Regions from separate parts of the Hymenobacter sp. PAMC 26628 genome, predicted to be linked through region 1. Evidence: riboswitches for the same ligand, from Rfam matches in the RefSeq annotation. Region 1 holds a riboswitch; each other region holds the start of a gene.
What was found. A riboswitch is a leader RNA that binds a small molecule or an ion and turns the genes downstream of it on or off. The one in region 1 is predicted to bind S-adenosylmethionine.
Positions count from the first base shown of each region.

Region 2: it holds a riboswitch for S-adenosylmethionine, as region 1 does, so the genes downstream of both, AXW84_RS18730 (O-acetylhomoserine aminocarboxypropyltransferase/cysteine synthase family protein) here and AXW84_RS17545 (phosphoadenylyl-sulfate reductase) in region 1, are expected to answer to the same signal.
Region 3: it holds a riboswitch for S-adenosylmethionine, as region 1 does, so the genes downstream of both, AXW84_RS16685 (carboxymuconolactone decarboxylase family protein) here and AXW84_RS17545 (phosphoadenylyl-sulfate reductase) in region 1, are expected to answer to the same signal.

Region 1 is NZ_CP014304.1:4,040,755-4,046,130, reverse strand. Features, by position in the region: gene AXW84_RS17555 (sulfate adenylyltransferase subunit 1) at 1-1,280, opposite strand, end outside; gene cysD (sulfate adenylyltransferase subunit CysD) at 1,423-2,337, opposite strand; gene AXW84_RS17545 (phosphoadenylyl-sulfate reductase) at 2,441-3,199, opposite strand; SAM riboswitch class I at 3,483-3,571, opposite strand; gene AXW84_RS17540 (RNA polymerase sigma factor) at 3,766-4,341, shown strand; gene AXW84_RS17535 (hypothetical protein) at 4,450-5,190, shown strand; gene AXW84_RS17530 (hypothetical protein) at 5,232-5,376, shown strand, end outside.
Region 2 is NZ_CP014304.1:4,312,476-4,317,851, forward strand. Features, by position in the region: gene AXW84_RS18715 (erythromycin esterase family protein) at 1-1,786, opposite strand, end outside; gene AXW84_RS18720 (hypothetical protein) at 1,930-2,349, opposite strand; gene AXW84_RS18725 (LysM peptidoglycan-binding domain-containing protein) at 2,511-2,816, shown strand; SAM riboswitch class I at 2,983-3,097, shown strand; gene AXW84_RS18730 (O-acetylhomoserine aminocarboxypropyltransferase/cysteine synthase family protein) at 3,438-4,820, shown strand; gene metX (homoserine O-acetyltransferase MetX) at 4,924-5,376, shown strand, end outside.
Region 3 is NZ_CP014304.1:3,829,213-3,834,588, forward strand. Features, by position in the region: gene AXW84_RS16665 (hypothetical protein) at 1-212, shown strand, start outside; gene AXW84_RS16670 (DUF4252 domain-containing protein) at 478-1,047, shown strand; gene AXW84_RS16675 (aminopeptidase P N-terminal domain-containing protein) at 1,349-2,638, opposite strand; gene AXW84_RS16680 (hypothetical protein) at 2,816-3,013, shown strand; gene AXW84_RS26270 (hypothetical protein) at 3,162-3,284, shown strand; gene AXW84_RS16685 (carboxymuconolactone decarboxylase family protein) at 3,360-3,902, opposite strand; SAM riboswitch class I at 4,284-4,377, opposite strand; gene AXW84_RS16690 (glycosyltransferase family 9 protein) at 4,494-5,376, shown strand, end outside.

The DNA.
Region 1 (5,376 bases):
GCCGTTTCGGCCGGTACTTCCTGGGTGAAGTACTCGGGGTCGGTGGCGGCGATGAGGCCGGCGGCGAGGGTGGCGCCGGTCTGCTCATCTACCAGAATGAAGGCCCCGGTGACGCGGTTTTGGCGGTACTCGTCGGCCACCAGCGGCAGGGCGGTTTTGATGCGCACCCGCACGATGTCGTTGAGCTTGGCCTCGTCGGTGCCTTGGCTTTCAAAGGTTTCGATGTCGGTTTTCTGGAGGATGGTCGTCACTGAAGCCTTCACTACGGCGGCGTGGTGCTGCACCAGCAGCTTGCGGCCGGCGCGCAGGGGCCGCTCGTCCATCCAGCACAGGGTGGCTTCCAGCTCGCGCACCACGGCCGGGTGGGCCCCCACGGGCACAATGGTGTCGCCGCGGCTCACGTCCACGTCGTCGCGCAGGCGGAGCACCACGGCCTGCGGGGCCCCGGCGGCCGCTACCGGCTGCTGGTTCACCTCGATGGCGTCAATCACTGTTTCGAGGCCCGACGGCCAGATTCGCACTCGGTCGCCGGCCCGGTACGTACCGCTCTGAATACGACCGGCGTAGCCGCGGTAATCGGGCAGCTCCTCGGTCTGGGGCCGGATGACGTACTGCACCTGGAAGCGCGGCTCGTTGGGGTTGGCGTCGGTGGTGGCGGGCACGCTTTCGAGGTGCTCCAGCAGGCTGGGCCCCTGGTACCAGGCAATATTCTTCGAGCGCTTTACCACGTTGTCGCCCTGCAAGGCGCTCAGCGGAATGGCCGTTACGTTGGCCAACTTCAGCTGCGCGGCAATGAGTTGGTAGTCGGCCACAATCTGCTGGAAAACCGCTTCGTCGTAACCCACCAGGTCCAACTTGTTCACGGCCAGCACGAAGTGCTGGATGCCCAGCAGCGCGGCCAGCAGCGTGTGCCGGCGCGTCTGCTCAATCACGCCCTGGCGGGCGTCCACGAGCACGATGGCTAGGTCGGCGTTGCTGGCGCCGGTCACCATGTTGCGGGTGTACTGCACGTGGCCCGGCGCGTCGGTGATGATGAACTTGCGGCGCGGCGTGGTGAAGTACTTGTGCGCCACGTCGATGGTGATGCCCTGCTCGCGCTCGGCCTTCAGGCCGTCGGTCAGCAGGGCCAGGTCCACGGCGGCGCCGTTGGTGGCGCGGCGTTTCTCCAGCGTGGCCAGCACATCGAGCGACACCGAGTCGCTGTCATACAGCAGCCGGCCAATGAGCGTACTCTTGCCGTCGTCGACGCTGCCGCAGGTGATGAATCGTAATAAGTCCATTCTATTTAATGTGTTGAATGTGAGTAATGTGGAAATGTGTAAAATGAATTGGTTGTGAGATTTTGAAAATGGAAGCAGTACCTGGGAGGGCATCGTTTTTATTTTTACATCTCTCACACTTTCACATTCCCCCACATTTATTCTAGAAATACCCGTTCCTTTTGCGGTCCTCCATGCCGGTTTCCGAGAGGTTATCATCCAGCCGCGTGGCGCCGCGCTCGCTCACTTTGGCCAGCAGGAGGTCCTGGATGATGTCGTCAATCGAGGCGGCGTCGCTCTCCACGGCGGCGGTGCAGGTCGAGTCGCCCACGGTGCGGAAGCGCACGCGGCGGCTCACGATTTCGTCGGTGTCGTCGAGGTTGAGGTGCTCGCTCAGGCCCAGGAGCTGGCCGCTGGGCAGCACCACGCACTGGCGCTCGTGGGCGAAGTAAATGTCTGGCAGCTTGATGTTTTCGCGCTGGATGTAGTTCCACACGTCCAGCTCCGTCCAGTTTGAAATCGGGAACACGCGCACGTTTTCGCCCTTCTGGATGCGGCCGTTGTAGATGTTCCACAGCTCGGGGCGCTGGCGCTTGGGGTCCCACTGGCCGAAGTCGTCGCGCACCGAGAAAATCCGCTCTTTGGCGCGGGCCTTTTCCTCGTCGCGCCGGGCCCCGCCAATGCAGGCGTCAAACTCAAACTCCTCAATCACGTCGAGCAGCGTGTAGGTTTGCAGCGGGTTGCGGCTGGGGTACTTGCCGCCCGGCTCGTGCAGGCCGCGGGTGCGGATGGTGTCCTCCACCTTGCGCACAATCAGCTTTTCGCCCAGCGAGGCGGCCAGCGAATCGCGGAAATCGATGATTTCCTGGAAGTTGTGGCCCGTGTCGATGTGCACCAGCGGAAACGGAAACTTGCCGGGCCGGAACGCCTTTTCGGCCAGCCGCGTCAGGGCAATCGAGTCTTTACCGCCCGAAAACAGCAGCGCAGGCCGCTCAAACTGGCCCGCTATTTCGCGCAAAATGTGGATAGCTTCGGCTTCGAGCCGGTCGAGGTAATCGAGGTAAATAGGGGTGGGCATTAGCTAGTTGTTAGTTATCAGTTGCTCGTTATTAGTTGCTCGTTATTAATTGCTCGTTGTCAGTTGTTTGCCAGCAGCTAACTGACAACTGACAACTAAAATCCTAGCCGGGCATTCGCTCCACCACGGGGTCGAGGCCCTGGTGGGCGGTGGTGTCGTGGAGGCCGCACTCCTTGGCGTCGGCGTTTTCCCACCACCAGCGCCCGGCGCGGAAGTCTTCGCCCGGCTTGATGGCCCGGGTGCAGGGCGCGCAGCCGATGCTCACGAAGCCCTGCTGGTGCAACGGGTTGGTCGGAACGCCATTCTCTTGCGCAAACGCCACGCATTCGTCCCACGTCCAGTCGAAGAGCGGGTGCACTTTGATGAGCTGGTGGCCGGCGTCCCACTCGGCGCGGTGCATGTGCTGGCGGTTGGCCGACTGCTCGGCCCGGATGCCCGTGAACCAAAGTTGGGTGCCGGCCAGCGCCCGGGCCAGGGGCTCCACCTTGCGGATGTGGCAGCACTCCTTGCGGTTTTCCAGGCTCTCGTAGAAGCTGTTGGGGCCCTTCTGCGCCACGAGGGCTTCGATGCTAGCGGTCTGGGACGCAAATACTTCGATGGGCTGGCCGTAGCGCAGCAGCGTCTTGTTCCAGGTCGAGTACGTTTCCTGGAAGTTGCGGCCCGTGTCGAGCGTGAACACCCGGATGGGCAGCTGGTGCGCGAAGATGAGGTGGCTGATGATCTGGTCTTCCAAGCCAAACGAGGTGGAAAACGACGCCCGGCCGGGAAAGCGCTCGGCCAGCAAAGCCAGCGTTTCCAGCGCAGCGTGTTCGGGTAAGTCACGGCGCAGGTCATCGACCTGGCGTTCAAGGGGTAAGTCCATAAAAATAAAGGGGGAGGCCGTTCTTCCGAAGAAAAAACCAGGGGGCCCGGGGCCCCGCTGCACCGGCTGCCGTTACAGAACAGGCAACGACTTAGGTACCGCGGTGGGGGCGGGCGGGGAAAGGCTACCGGGGTAGCCGCAGGAAATTAAGCGGGCTTCAACAACCAGCACAACCCCCCGCATACAGCCGGTGGGGCATGGCATGCAACAGCACGTGCGGCGCAGGATAGCGGCGGAGGTGGTGGGTTGCAAGCGGGGGTGAGGAAAGTAGCGCACGGCGACGGTTTTATATGTCAGGACTTGGCACCGTTCCACGTTGTGGGGGTTGCCGGCGGTTCATCGAGCCTGTCTCTCCGCGCCTCTGTATAAAAACAACCCTAAAATGGGTTGCTGCGACAAAGGTAATGCAAAACTTCGCAATAGTGCAAGAAAATTGTTCTGGACGTTGCGGCCCGGCGTAATTTCGGGGCCCTATTATTCAGCCAAGTACCTCTTCCGCAGTGCAACCCCGAACCCATCGCGCGGTCTTTGGGTTGCTAACGCGTTCCGCTCCTTCATTGCCCCGCATGGAAGCCCTTTCCTACTCTGCTTACGTCGACATTAATGCTCCCTTGGTGGAACGCTGCCGCCTGCACGACCGCCAGGCCCAGGCCGAGCTGTACCGGCGCTACGCCAAGGCCATGTTCAACGCGGCCCTGCGCATCACCGGTGACTACGCCGAGGCCGAGGACGTGCTGCAAGATTCGTTCCTGAGCGCCTTCCGCGAGTTGAGCAGCTACAAGGGCGATTCCTCGTTTGGGGCCTGGCTCAAGCGGATTGTGGTGAACAAGAGCATCAACTGCCTGCGTCAGCGCCGCCTGGCACTGGTGCCGCTGGGCGAGCAGCACCACGACGCCCCCCTCGAAACCCACTACTCGGCCGACGACGAGGCCGAAACCCACTACCGCGCCGACGTGCTGCGCCGCTGCATCCAGGAGCTGCCCGACGGCTACCGCGTAGTGCTGACCCTTTACCTATTAGAGGGGTACGACCACCTGGAAGTGGCCGGCATCCTTGGCATTTCCGAATCCACTTCTAAATCACAATACAGCCGGGCCCGCGCCAAGCTGCGCGAGCTGGCCGCCCAGCAGGGCCTCCGCTGAACCTTTTTAGGGCCCCCGGGCCGTTTCTCTGTTAACCATTCTCTTTATATAGCTGCCGCGCCGGCCGCTGTCCCCACCCAACGCCGGCCGCCCGTCCTTACTACTATCATGCAATCCGATAAGCCCGATTCATTAGCCACCTTCGTCGAGCGGCACCGCGCCGATTTCGACGTGCACGAGCCGCGCCCCGACCTGTGGGCGGCCATTGAAAGAGACCTCGCGGGCCCCGCCGCGGTGCCGGCCGCCGCGCCGCTGCCTGGGGCCCCCACGCTCCCCGCTTTGGCGCCCGCCGCCCGGGCCCCGTGGCTGCACCGCTACGGCGTGGCCGCGGCACTAGCCTTGCTGGTGGTAGCCGCCGGCGCCAGCGAAGCCTGGAAAGCGGGCCATCACCAGCCGGGGCCCGAGCCGGGCATTGCCGCCGAGCCCGGCGCGGCCGCACCCGCCGGGCCCCTATACTTGGGCGACCCGCTGGCCCTGGCCGCGGCCGACCGCAACGACCTCACCGACGACCGCCTGCTGACTGCCGTGCGCGGCATGGAAAGCTACTATGTGGCCCAGCTCAACGAGCGCAAGGCCGAGCTGCGCCAGCTGGCCGATTCGGCCGCCGGCAGCCCCACCGCCGAGTGGCGGCACGATTTGGCGGCCCTTGATTCGAGCTACCACACCCTGAAGCTGGAGCTGCCCCACCACCCGCAGCCCGACGTGGTGCTGACGGCCATGAACCGCAACCTGCAAATCCGCCTCGACCTGCTCGACCGCCAGTTGCAAACCCGCGCCATGACCGAGGCCCGCCCCGCCGCCGCCACCGGCCTGGTGCTGGCCGACAGCCGCTCTTACCGCCAGCCTTAGTGAAGCGCGCAGCCCTTCGTTGGAAAACACAGCGCCTAGTTATGCTGGTGCTGGTCGCGGGGCTGCTGGGGACCAGTGTGCCCGCGCAGGCCCGCCGCACCCTATGGGTCCGGAAGGCCGCTTTGGAGGCCGGGCAAACCGGCCAGCAGGGCCCCGGGGCCCCGGCTGCCACCGCTGACCAAACGG
Region 2 (5,376 bases), 270 kb from region 1:
GGTGCGCGTACACCTCCGTGGCGTAGTCCTGCTGCTCGTAGTTGGCCGGGACGTTCTTGATGACGTCCTGCATGATGGCCAACGGGCTGGGCGGCACCGTGGGCACGCGCACCTCGTCGAGGGCGTAGGCCGATGGCGTCAGCGGCACTGTCAGCTCCTCGTTGCCGCGCGGCGACTGTACCACGGCCGTGGCGTAGCCCAAGCTGCTCACTTGCAGCGGCGTGGGCCCCGGCAGCGATAAGGCAAAGCGGCCCTGCGCGTTGGCCGTGGTGCCCTTGCCCTGCCCCGGCACCACCACCGACGCGTAGGGCACGCCCGCCCGGCTGCGCGCGTCGAGTACCTGCCCGCGCACCGTGCGCACCCCCGATACGTCGGGGGCCGCCGCGGCCGCCCGCACCAGGGCCCCACCCCGGCCGGCCGCGGGGTTCAGCGAGCCGGGTGGCGCGGCGCGGGCCGCCACGGCCGTGGCTGTGGTATCGGCCGCAGCGACCACTGCGGCGGCGGCCCCAGCGGTACTGTCGGGCACGGCCGGGTGCGGCGGCGCTACGCTCCGGAAGAATAGGAAGCCGTCCACTACCTCGCTCCAGGGCCCCGCCAATGGCTGGTAATCAAAGGCGTAGGTGGTGAGCTGCAAGCCGGGCGCGTCGTGCTTCAGGCTGACGAAAGCCAGGGGCCCGTCTTTTTCCAGCAGCTCGGCTTCCAGGGTGCCGGCGGCGGGCGCGGGCACGGGCACGCCCTCGGTGCCCACCAGGCCGTGGGTGCCCCCACCGGCCAGGGTGCCCAGCACGTACACCTGGTTGGGCCCCAGGGCAGTTTTCACGGCGCGGCCCATGGGCTGGTAGGCGCGCAGCTCCTCGCTGCCCAGCACCTCCACGTGGTTGGCGAAGTGCGGCAGGGCCCCCCAGCAAATCACTTTTTCGGCCGGGTGCTGGCGTAGGTACCACAGCAGGTTATCGGCCATTTGGGCGTCGCGCGGGTTGCTGTCGGCGGCCACGAAGGTGGCAGCGGTTTTGGAACTAGGGTCGTGGGCGGCGTAGTCGCGGGCCAGGGCCCCCAGGCTGCGCAGGCACTGCTGCCAGAAGGCGGCCTCGGTGCGGCGGCTGGCAGCGGGGGCCCCGGCGGCCTTGCGCAGCAGCCGGTCGGCCTGGGCCAGCACAGCCTCAAACTCGGCTGGTTTTTGGGTAAGCGGGAAGGCATAGTGCGCGGCCATGTAGTCTACCGCGTCGCCCAACAACTCGTAATTCACGGCGTCGGCGCCCTTCTCGCTTTCCAGGAAATCCTCCAGGTCGTCGGCCAGGTCGTCGCTGTAGTCGCCGCTCAGCTGCGGGTCGAAGCCCATTACGCGCAGGCCATCGGGGCCCAGCAGGGCCCCCACGGCCTGGAACTCCTGGGTGCTCGTCCACACCGGGAACACGCTGCTGGCCAGGTTTTTGGCCACCGACTTACCCGCCGCAATGCCCTGCTGGGCCTTGTGCAGCTCAAAAAAACCGCTCTCCATAGCCAGCGTGGTGAAGCCCATGCGCTGCTGCAAAAACGCCACGAGCCGCGCCTTAGCCGCCAGCACGTTGCCCTCGCCGTGGGTGGGCTCGCCGAGGAATACCACCCGCGCCCCGCCAATTTCCGCCCGCAAAAACTCCAGCTCGGCAAACGAGGTGTCAGCTGGGCTTAGGCTGCGCAACGCACGCGCCGGTACCGGCCGGGGCCCCGGTGCGGCCGGAGTTTGGGCCTGCACCCCGATAGCTCCCAGGTACACGCCCCACAGCAGCAACATTCGAAACCACGCCATTTTTTAAGCAAAAAGAAAATTTAAACCAAGCAAAATACCAAACGCAAAGAACCGCCTTCTGCGTGTTCGCTGCACCAGACCGGCTACAAAAAAGCCCCGCGCCAGAATCGGCGCGGGGCTCTTGTAGCGTTGTGGAAACGGCATTATTCTTTTTCCAACATCAGCTTAGCACCGCTGGTGCCCACCAAGGTCAGCTTGTCGTCGGTGAGCGTTTCCACCGTAAACTGGTTGCCAGCAGTGGCACCTTGAGGCGTCATCGTGACGGTCTTGCCGGCTTGGTCGAAGGTGTACTTGCCCGAAATGGATTCGGTGGGGCTCGTCATGGTGTAATTGCCGTTGGCGAAAATGCGCAGCTCCTCCTGCTTCTGGGCATCGGTCTGCTTCACTTTGTCGCCGGCGGCGCTGGTTTCTTTGGCAGTTTTCCACACCTTGCTGTCGGTGCCGTAGAGCATGTTCACGGCTTCTACTTTGCCTTTGTCGTTGCCACAGGCCACCACAAACAGGGAGAGCAACAGGGCGAAGCTGGCCAGGAAAGAACGGGCAACCAATTGGAAGTTTTTCATGAAAGGTGCGGAAGTAATGATGGGGAGGGTGAGGTGCCGGCCCGTGCCGACCGCCCTGCTTACGGCAAGGTAATTAAATAGTTTATTCGGCAACCCCTATGCTTAGCGGTGCGTAAAACCCGCTCAGTTGTTGCCAGTACTTCCCTGGAGGGACCCCGGCAATGTCCTACCCGTTTTCACCTAACCCCCACCCCCACGCCATGGGCCTGATGGATTTCCTGAACACCGAAGGCGAAAAGAAGCCTGTCGATGCCCCCCAGCCCACCGCTGGGGCCGACGCCCTCTTTGGTAATGCCGATGCCAACACCTATACGGTGGCAAGCGGCGATTCCCTTTCGAAGATTGCTAAAAACCACTACGGTGACGGCACCAAGTGGCACCAGATATACGAGGCCAACAAAGACCTCATCGGCAACGACCCTGACCTCATCGAAGTAGGCCAGGTGTTGACCCTACCTAGTCTCTAGGTACTTTTTTGCAGAAAAAAGGCAGAAAAAGCCCGGGCCCCTGGCGCGGGCTTTTTTGGGCCCATCGGCGAAAAAATTGGGGCGCCGCTTGCGGAAGCAAATTTTTCGCTTCTATATTTGCCATTACCAACCCGGTACGCTCCCCCTCGCGGCGGTGCAGCGTTTCATTTTATACAGAAGCGGCGAGAGATTAGGCTCTACGACCCGCTGGCAACCTTCGACCGCGCGAAAGGTGCCACTTCCTACCCCTCGGCCCCTGGCCGTTGCGGGAAATATAACCGGAGTGCCATGAACAACCCCCCCGTTTCCCATTCGACCCTCCCTGCCCAGCCGGCCTTGCCGGTGCTGGGCTTTTTGGCGTTGGCCGGCCGCATGCGAATGTGCTGTTGGGGCCCGTGTTGTTGCGGTTAGGCTGATGCTGCGGGCACTGCCCGCCCCCTCTTACCACTGGTTTTTTGGGTAGCGGCCAGCTGGGCCGCACCGGGCCACTGGGCACCTTGGGGCCCCCTTTCACCTCAACCACACGGGCTTTATTGCTTGCCGGCGCGGCCCAGGTCCCCGGTTTTGACCAGCCTCCCCTCTCTCCCTTAGATTTTTTACGGTTTTCAACCCTCCCCTTTTATGTCCGCTCCCCTGCATTTCGAAACCCTCCAACTCCACGCTGGCCAGGTGCCCGACCCCACCACCGGCTCGCGTGCCGTGCCCATTCACCAAACCACGAGCTACGTGTTCAAAAGCGCGGAGCACGGCGCTAATCTATTTGCCCTGAAGGAGTTCGGCAACATCTACACCCGCCTGATGAACCCCACCACCGACGTATTCGAGCAGCGCATTGCGGCCCTCGAAGGCGGCGTGGCGGCCGTGGCCGTGGGCTCGGGCCAGGCGGCGCAGTTCATCGCGCTCAACAACATCCTCAAGCAGGGCGACAACCTGGTGGCCAGCTCGTACCTCTACGGCGGCACTTATAACCAGTTTAAGGTGGCCTTCAAGCGGTTGGGCATCGAGGCCCGCTTCGTGGACGGCGACGACGCCGACGGCTTTGAGAAGCTGATTGACGAGAACACCAAGGCCCTGTACGTGGAAACGATTGGCAACCCCAGCTTCAGCGTGCCGGATTTTGAGCGCATTGCGGCCGTGGCCCACAAGCACGACATTCCGCTGGTGGTCGACAACACGTTTGGCGCGGGCGGCTACCTGTTCCAGCCCCTCAAGCACGGCGCCAGCATCGTGGTGGAGTCGGCCACGAAGTGGATCGGCGGCCACGGCACCAGCGTGGGCGGCGTGATTGTGGACGGCGGCACCTACGACTTCGGCAACGGCAAGTACCCGCAGTTCACCGAGCCCAGCGAAGGCTACCACGGCCTGGTTTTCAACGACGTGTTCGGCAAAAACGGGCCGTTCGGCAACATTGCTTTCGCCATCCGGGCCCGGGTGGAAGGCCTGCGCGACTTCGGTCCCGCCATCAGCCCGTTCAACTCGTTCCTGCTGCTGCAAGGCCTCGAAACCCTGAGCCTGCGCGTGGAGCGCACCGTGGAAAACGCCCTGAAAGTGGCCCAGTGGCTGGAACAGCAGCCCGAAGTAGCTAACGTGAACTACCCCGGCCTGGCCAGCAGCCCCCACCACGCCAACGCGGCCAAGTACCTCAAGCGCGGCTTCGGCGGCGTGCTCTCCTTCACGCTGCACGGCACCAAGGAAACAGCCGTGGCCCTGATTGACAACCTCAAGCTGATCAGCCACTTGGCCAACGTGGGCGACGCTAAAACGCTGATCATCCAGCCCTCGGCCACCACGCACCAGCAGCTGAGCGAGCAGGAGCAGCTGGTGGCCGGCGTGACGCCCACGCTGTTGCGCCTGTCGGTCGGCATCGAGCACATCGACGACATCACCGCCGACCTGGCCCAGGCCCTGGCCGCCGCCACCCAGGCCACGCCGAAGGGCGAGACACACACCGACGAATCCATTCCCGAGCCCGCGGCGCAGCACGCGCAGCCGCTAGAGGTATAACCCCCCCCTGCCGGCGCGCAACGTACCTGAAGCTCAGGGCCCCGGCGGCAGTCGCCGGGGCCCTGGGTTTTAGCGTTAGACAGCTTCCGACTCATTCATGGCCATGCCCGAACACATTTTTCAACTGCCCGACCCGTTTCCGCTGGAGAGCGGTGCAGTGCTTTCAGGGGCCCACGTGGCGTACCGCACCTGGGGCCAGCTGAACGCGGCCCGCGACAATGCGGTGTGGGTGTGCCACGCCCTGACGGCCAACGCCGACGTGCTGGACTGGTGGCCGGGCTTGTTTGGGCCGGGCTGCTTTTTCGACCCGGCCGACTGGTTCATCGTGTGCGCCAACGTGTTGGGCTCGTGCTACGGCAGCACCAGCCCACTTAGCCCCGACCCGGTTACCGGCCGGCCACGCTACCAGGCGTTTCCGCTGCTCACCATCCGCGACCTGGCGGGGGCCCACGAAGCCCTGCGCCAGGAGCTGGGCCTGGACCGCATCCACACCCTGATTGGCGGTTCGCTGGGCGGGCAGCAGGCCCTGGAGTGGGCGGTGATGCAACCTGAAGTA
Region 3 (5,376 bases), 210 kb from region 1:
AGCTGGTGGACCGCGACGCGACGGGCCCCAACGACTTGGCCGTGCCCTTGTTCACGCCCCCCGCCGGCTCGCCCGACAAGGTGCTCGACTCGGAGCCCGACGAGCTGCTGCCCTGGTTTGGTACCCGCTTCGTGGCCAGCGGCTACCAGCGCGTGCGCCGCCCCGGGGCCCCCGACCGCGACGTGTTTTTCCTGAACGCAGTGGCGTTTTAAGTTAGTTGATCGTTGCTAGTTGTCAGTTGTCAGTTGTCAGTTGTCAGTCAACGATTTATTAGCAAACGAACAACTGACAACGAGCAACTGACAACTAGTGAATTAGGACCCCGGGGCAATAGGTTGTCAGTTACTCGTTGTTAGTTGTTGGTTAACAACCTATGGACCATCTGACAACTGGCAACGAATAGCTGACAACTAAATGGCCCGGCGTTTGCGAGGCGGCGCGGGCGGCGGGCCGTCATTTCCCCGCCGCCTTTTCGTCATGCTGAAGCGCGTTATCGCCCCATTTTCCTCGTTTTTCCTGTTGGGTTTGTTGCTGCTGGCGGGTTGCCGCGCCAGCGGGCCCGGTGGGGCCCCGGCCCGCACGGTGGCCGCTTTTTTCAACAAGTACGAAGGCCAGCCCGGCTTCCACACCACCCAATGGTCGGCCGATCTGCTCCAGCGCCTGGCCCTAGTGAAGGCCGCCAAGCTGCTCGGCGGCTCCGAGCTGACGGACGGCATCACGGGCATCCGGTCGGCTCGGTTCATCAGCTTTTTGCCCGTATCGGCGGCCGCGCAGGGGCTGGCCCAGCAGGGCTTGCGCAGCGAAGCGGCCGGCGTGCTGCAAAGCGAAAAGTACACCGCCCTGAGCGCGGGGGCCCCGGCAGCCAGCAGCTACCAGGTATCCACCCGCGGCAGCGGCGACAAGGTGTCGGAGTTTGCCGCCGTGGGCCAGCTGCCCGACGAGGCCAATTCCTTCGTGCTGGTGTCGGTGCAGGGCAATTTCACCCAAGCCCAGGTGCAGGCCCTCAGCAAGTACCTGCCGGCGCTGGTGCAAGCCACGGGGAAATAGTTAAGTTGGCTGTTAGGCTAAAAAACGGTCATGCTGAGCGCAGTCGAAGCATCTCCACTGCTCCACTAATCACTGATTACTGCTGCGGGAGAGATGCTTCGACTGCGCTCAGCATGACCGTTTTTTCTTACCCTCATCAAGAAAAAGGGGCCCTGGAACAATGTTCCGGGGCCCCTTTTTGCGTGTAGCGTGGACTCTGCGAATCCACGCGTTTGAACGGTCGCCGCACGGTAATCGGCAGGACGAAGCGAAACGCGCGGACTCGCAGAGTCCACGCTACAGTCTTACCGCTGCATCAAGTTTACCGCTGCATGAGGCGCTCGATGTCGTCGGCTTCGAGCGGGATGGTGGCCATTAGGTTCTCGTTGCCGTCGGCGGTGATGAGGTAGTCGTTTTCAAGGCGGATGCCCAGGTTTTCGTCGGGAATGTAGATGCCCGGCTCGATGGTGTAGACCATGCCCGGCTCGAAGGTGCGGTACTTGGCGCCCACGTCGTGCACGTCGAGGCCCAGGTAGTGGCTGGTGCCGTGCATGAAGTACTTCTTGTAGAGCGGCTGGTCGGGGTTTTGGGCGGCCACGTCCTCGACTTTCAGCAGGCCGAGCTTGACGAGCTCCTGCTCCATTTTTTCGCCCACGCTTTTGTGGTAAGCTTCGATTTCGTTGCCGGCGCGCAGCTGGGTTTCGGCGTAGCGCATCACGGCCAGCACGGCCTCGTACACCTCGCGCTGGCGAGGGCTGAACTTGCCGCTGACGGGGATACTGCGGCTGAGGTCGGCGGCGTAGTTGGCGTATTCGGCGCCGAAGTCCATCAGAATCACGTCGCCGGCCTGGCACTGCTCGTCGTTGGTGGTGTAGTGCAGCACGGTGGCGTTTTTGCCGCTCCCGATGATGCTGCCGTAGGCGGGGCCCCGGCTGCGGTTGCGCAAAAACTCGTACACGATTTCGGCCTCAATCTCGAACTCCCACACGCCCGGCTGCACGAAGCCCAGCACCCGCCGCAGCGCTTTTTCGGTGATGGCGCAGGCCGTGCGCAGGGCCTCCACTTCCTGGGGCCCCTTGATGGCGCGCAGCCGGTGCAGTAGCGGCGCGGCGCGGCGGTAGGTGTGCAGCGGGTACTGCTGCTGGATGGCCTTAATGAAGCGGGCGTCGCGCGTTTCCACGTCCACCACGGCCCGGATGTGCTCGTTCGAGTTCAGGTACACTTGCTCAGCCTCGTTCATCAGCGCGGGCAGCACGGTTTTGAAGCTCTCCAGCCACATAATGGTGGGGATGCCCGAGTTTTGGCGGGCCTGCTCCTTGGTCAGCTTGTGGCCTTCCCACACCAAAATCAGGTCGGAGGTTTCCTTCAAAAACAGGATTTCGCGGTGGCTTTCGAGCCGCGCGTTCGGCGCCAGCACGAGGATACTTTCCTCCTGGTCGACGCCCGACAAGTAAAACAAGTCGCTGCTCTGCCGGAAGCCCATCGAGCCGTCAGCGTTGGTGGGCATGACGTCGTTAGACTGGAAAATGGCCAACGAATTGGCCGGCAGCAGCTCGCGGAAGCGGCGGCGGTTCTCAACAAAAAGCTCGGGGGCCAGGGGGGCGTAGCGCATAGCGGAGGTGGGGTGGGTTAGGGGCCGCAAGTTAGCGGCGCGGCGGGTGCCGGGGCCCCAGCGGGCAGCCCGGGGCCCCGGCGGGCAGCCCGGGGCCCCGGCGCTGGGCGTTCCGGCGGCGGGCCGTAAGTTGCCGGCGCAAACGGCTCCATCTCCAGCCGCTAATTACCGCCGCCCATGAAAAAATTCGCCCTGCCGCTGGTGCTAAACTCGCTGTTTATGCTGTTCGCGCTGCGCGGTTTTCTGCACGCCCTGGCCACGCACGAGCCCTGGCGCATCGCCACGTCGTCGGCGGGCTTCGCCATTGCGGTAGGGCTGGCGGTGGCGCTGGGCCTGGCCATCAGGAAGAACGCCGCGGCCGACAAGGCGGCTTAAAAATTTGCCCTACAGCGATTTACAACCAGCAGTGAAAACATTCTTGTTTTATTTGCTTATCCTGGGGCCCCTGCCGCTCCACATGTTCCTTGGCAGGGAAGCATTGGGCCCAAGCATCTCCTTGGCGTTAGTTTTCCTGTACGTTTTTGTGTACCACCCTACGCTGGTGGGCCTGCGGCTACTCGATAAGCACGTCATCACCAAGGCTGATTTTACCAAAACGTACATTCCGTTCTGGAATCACCGCTATTTCTCGCAAACGTTCTTTTAGAATACAGCAGGGCCTCGGCAACGCAACAGGGCGCCTCCCCGGCTGGGGAAGCGCCCTGTTGCGTTGTAAGCACTACTACGCTTCCTGTTCTTGCAGCGCGGGCCAGTCGATGGGCACTTGGGCGATGTGCTGCACGTAGTTATTGAACGTGTTCAGGGCCACGAACCCAATGAGTTCCACTAGGGCGGCCTTGCTGTAGCCAGCGGCGAAGAAGCGGTCGAGGCTGGCGGGCGCGGGGCGGCCGTTGCTGGCCACTACGTCGAGGGTGAGGGCGGCCACGGCGTCGAGCTTGGCGTCGCCGGTGCTGGCGGTGCGCACGCCGCGGGTTTCGGCTTCGCTCAGGCCCTGGAGCTGGCCCACGGTGGTGTGGGCGGCGACGCAGTAGTCGCAGGCGTTGGCTTCGGAGGCGGCGAGGTAGATGGTTTCGATTTCGCGGCCGTCCAGCTCGCCCTTGGCCAGGGCCGCGCCGAAGCCGATGGAGCCGTTGAGGGCCGCCGGCGAGTGGGCGAAGGTGGCGTAGAGGTTGGGCACGAAGCCCAGTTTGCCGTGCAGGCCGTCGTAGGTGGGCTGGGCGGCGGCGGGGGCTTGGGCGCGGGGCAATACTTCGAGGTGGGGCATAAAAAATGTGATGATGTGAGAATGTGGAGATGTGAGAATGAAAGGGATGTTCCGTCCTTATTTCTGCGCTTTTCCTTCGCCCACAGGTAGTTACCCACCATCCATTCAGCGAACTAACCCGGCGCACCAACACGCACCGGCCAGCCCGGCGAACCGGACGCACAACTACCCAAAAGCAAGGAAAAAGGACCGCCGGACGGGTGCGCCGCTAGCGGCAGCACTGGGGGCGCGACCCGCGGGCCTGCGCCGATAGCCGGGGAAAGTTGAGCGGCCTCAACAACCCCGGCCGGGCATCACGGGGGCCCAACACCGCGGAGCCGAAGCCAGGGGAGCGAGCAGAAACGTACCGGACGGGGGGAAGTGGGGGCGCATGGCAATTCGTTTTTATATGATCAGGAATTGGCACCGTACCAGCGGGTAGCTGGGGGTTGCCGGCGGTTCATCGAGCCTGTCTCTCCGCGCCTCTTTATAAAAACAATCCTTTCAGAAAGAACTGCTGTGCCAAATGTAAAGCAGCGGTTTGGAATTTTCCAAATCGGGGTGTTGGGCAAAGGCCAGGCAAGCCCTAGTTTTGCCCCCTTGCCCCCCGCCATGCCCGACGCCACTCGCCCCATCCTGCTCATCCAAACGGCCTTCATCGGCGACGTAATTCTGGCCACGGCCCTGGTGGAATACCTGGCCCAGCACGAGCCCGCCACGCCCGTGGACGTGCTCGTGCGGCGCGGCAACGAGGCCCTGCTCCAGGGCCACCCACACATCCGGCAGGTGCTGGTATGGGACAAGAAGTACCGCAAATACGCCAACCTCTGGCAGCTGGCGCAGCAGGTGCGGGCCGGCGGCTACGGGCGCGTCGTCACGCTGCAGCGCTTCGCCAGCACGGGGTTCCTCACGGCGTTTTCGGGGGCCCCCGAGCGGGTGGGATTTGCCGAGAATCCTTTTAGCCGGTGGTTCACGCGGCGCGTGCCCCACGTCATCGGCAACGGCACCCACGAGGTGCAGCGCAACCTGGCCCTGGTGGCCCCCTCGCGCAGCACCAACCCGCGCCACCAGCGCCGGGGGCCCCGCCCGGCCGGCCTGCCCCGCCTGGCCCCGCGCCTCTACCCCACCCCGGCCGACGAGGCGGCCGCCGCGCCCTACGCCGCCCGGGGGCCCTACTTCTGCCTGGCGCCCACGTCGGTGTGGTTCACCAAGCAGTACCCCGAAAACAAGTGGCTGGAGCTGCTGGCCGCCCTGCCGCCCGGCCTGCCGGTGTACCTGCTGGGGGGCCCGCCCGACGTACTGGTCTGCGACCGCCTGGCCGTGAACAGCGGCCGCGCCAACGTCGTGAGCCTAGCTGGGCAGCTGGGCCTGCTGGCCTCGGCCGCCCTCATGCGCGGGGCCCGGATGAACTACGTGAACGATTCGGCCCCGCTGCACCTGTGCTCGGCGGTGGGGGCCCCGGTGGTGGCAGTGTTTTGCAGCACCGTGCCCACCT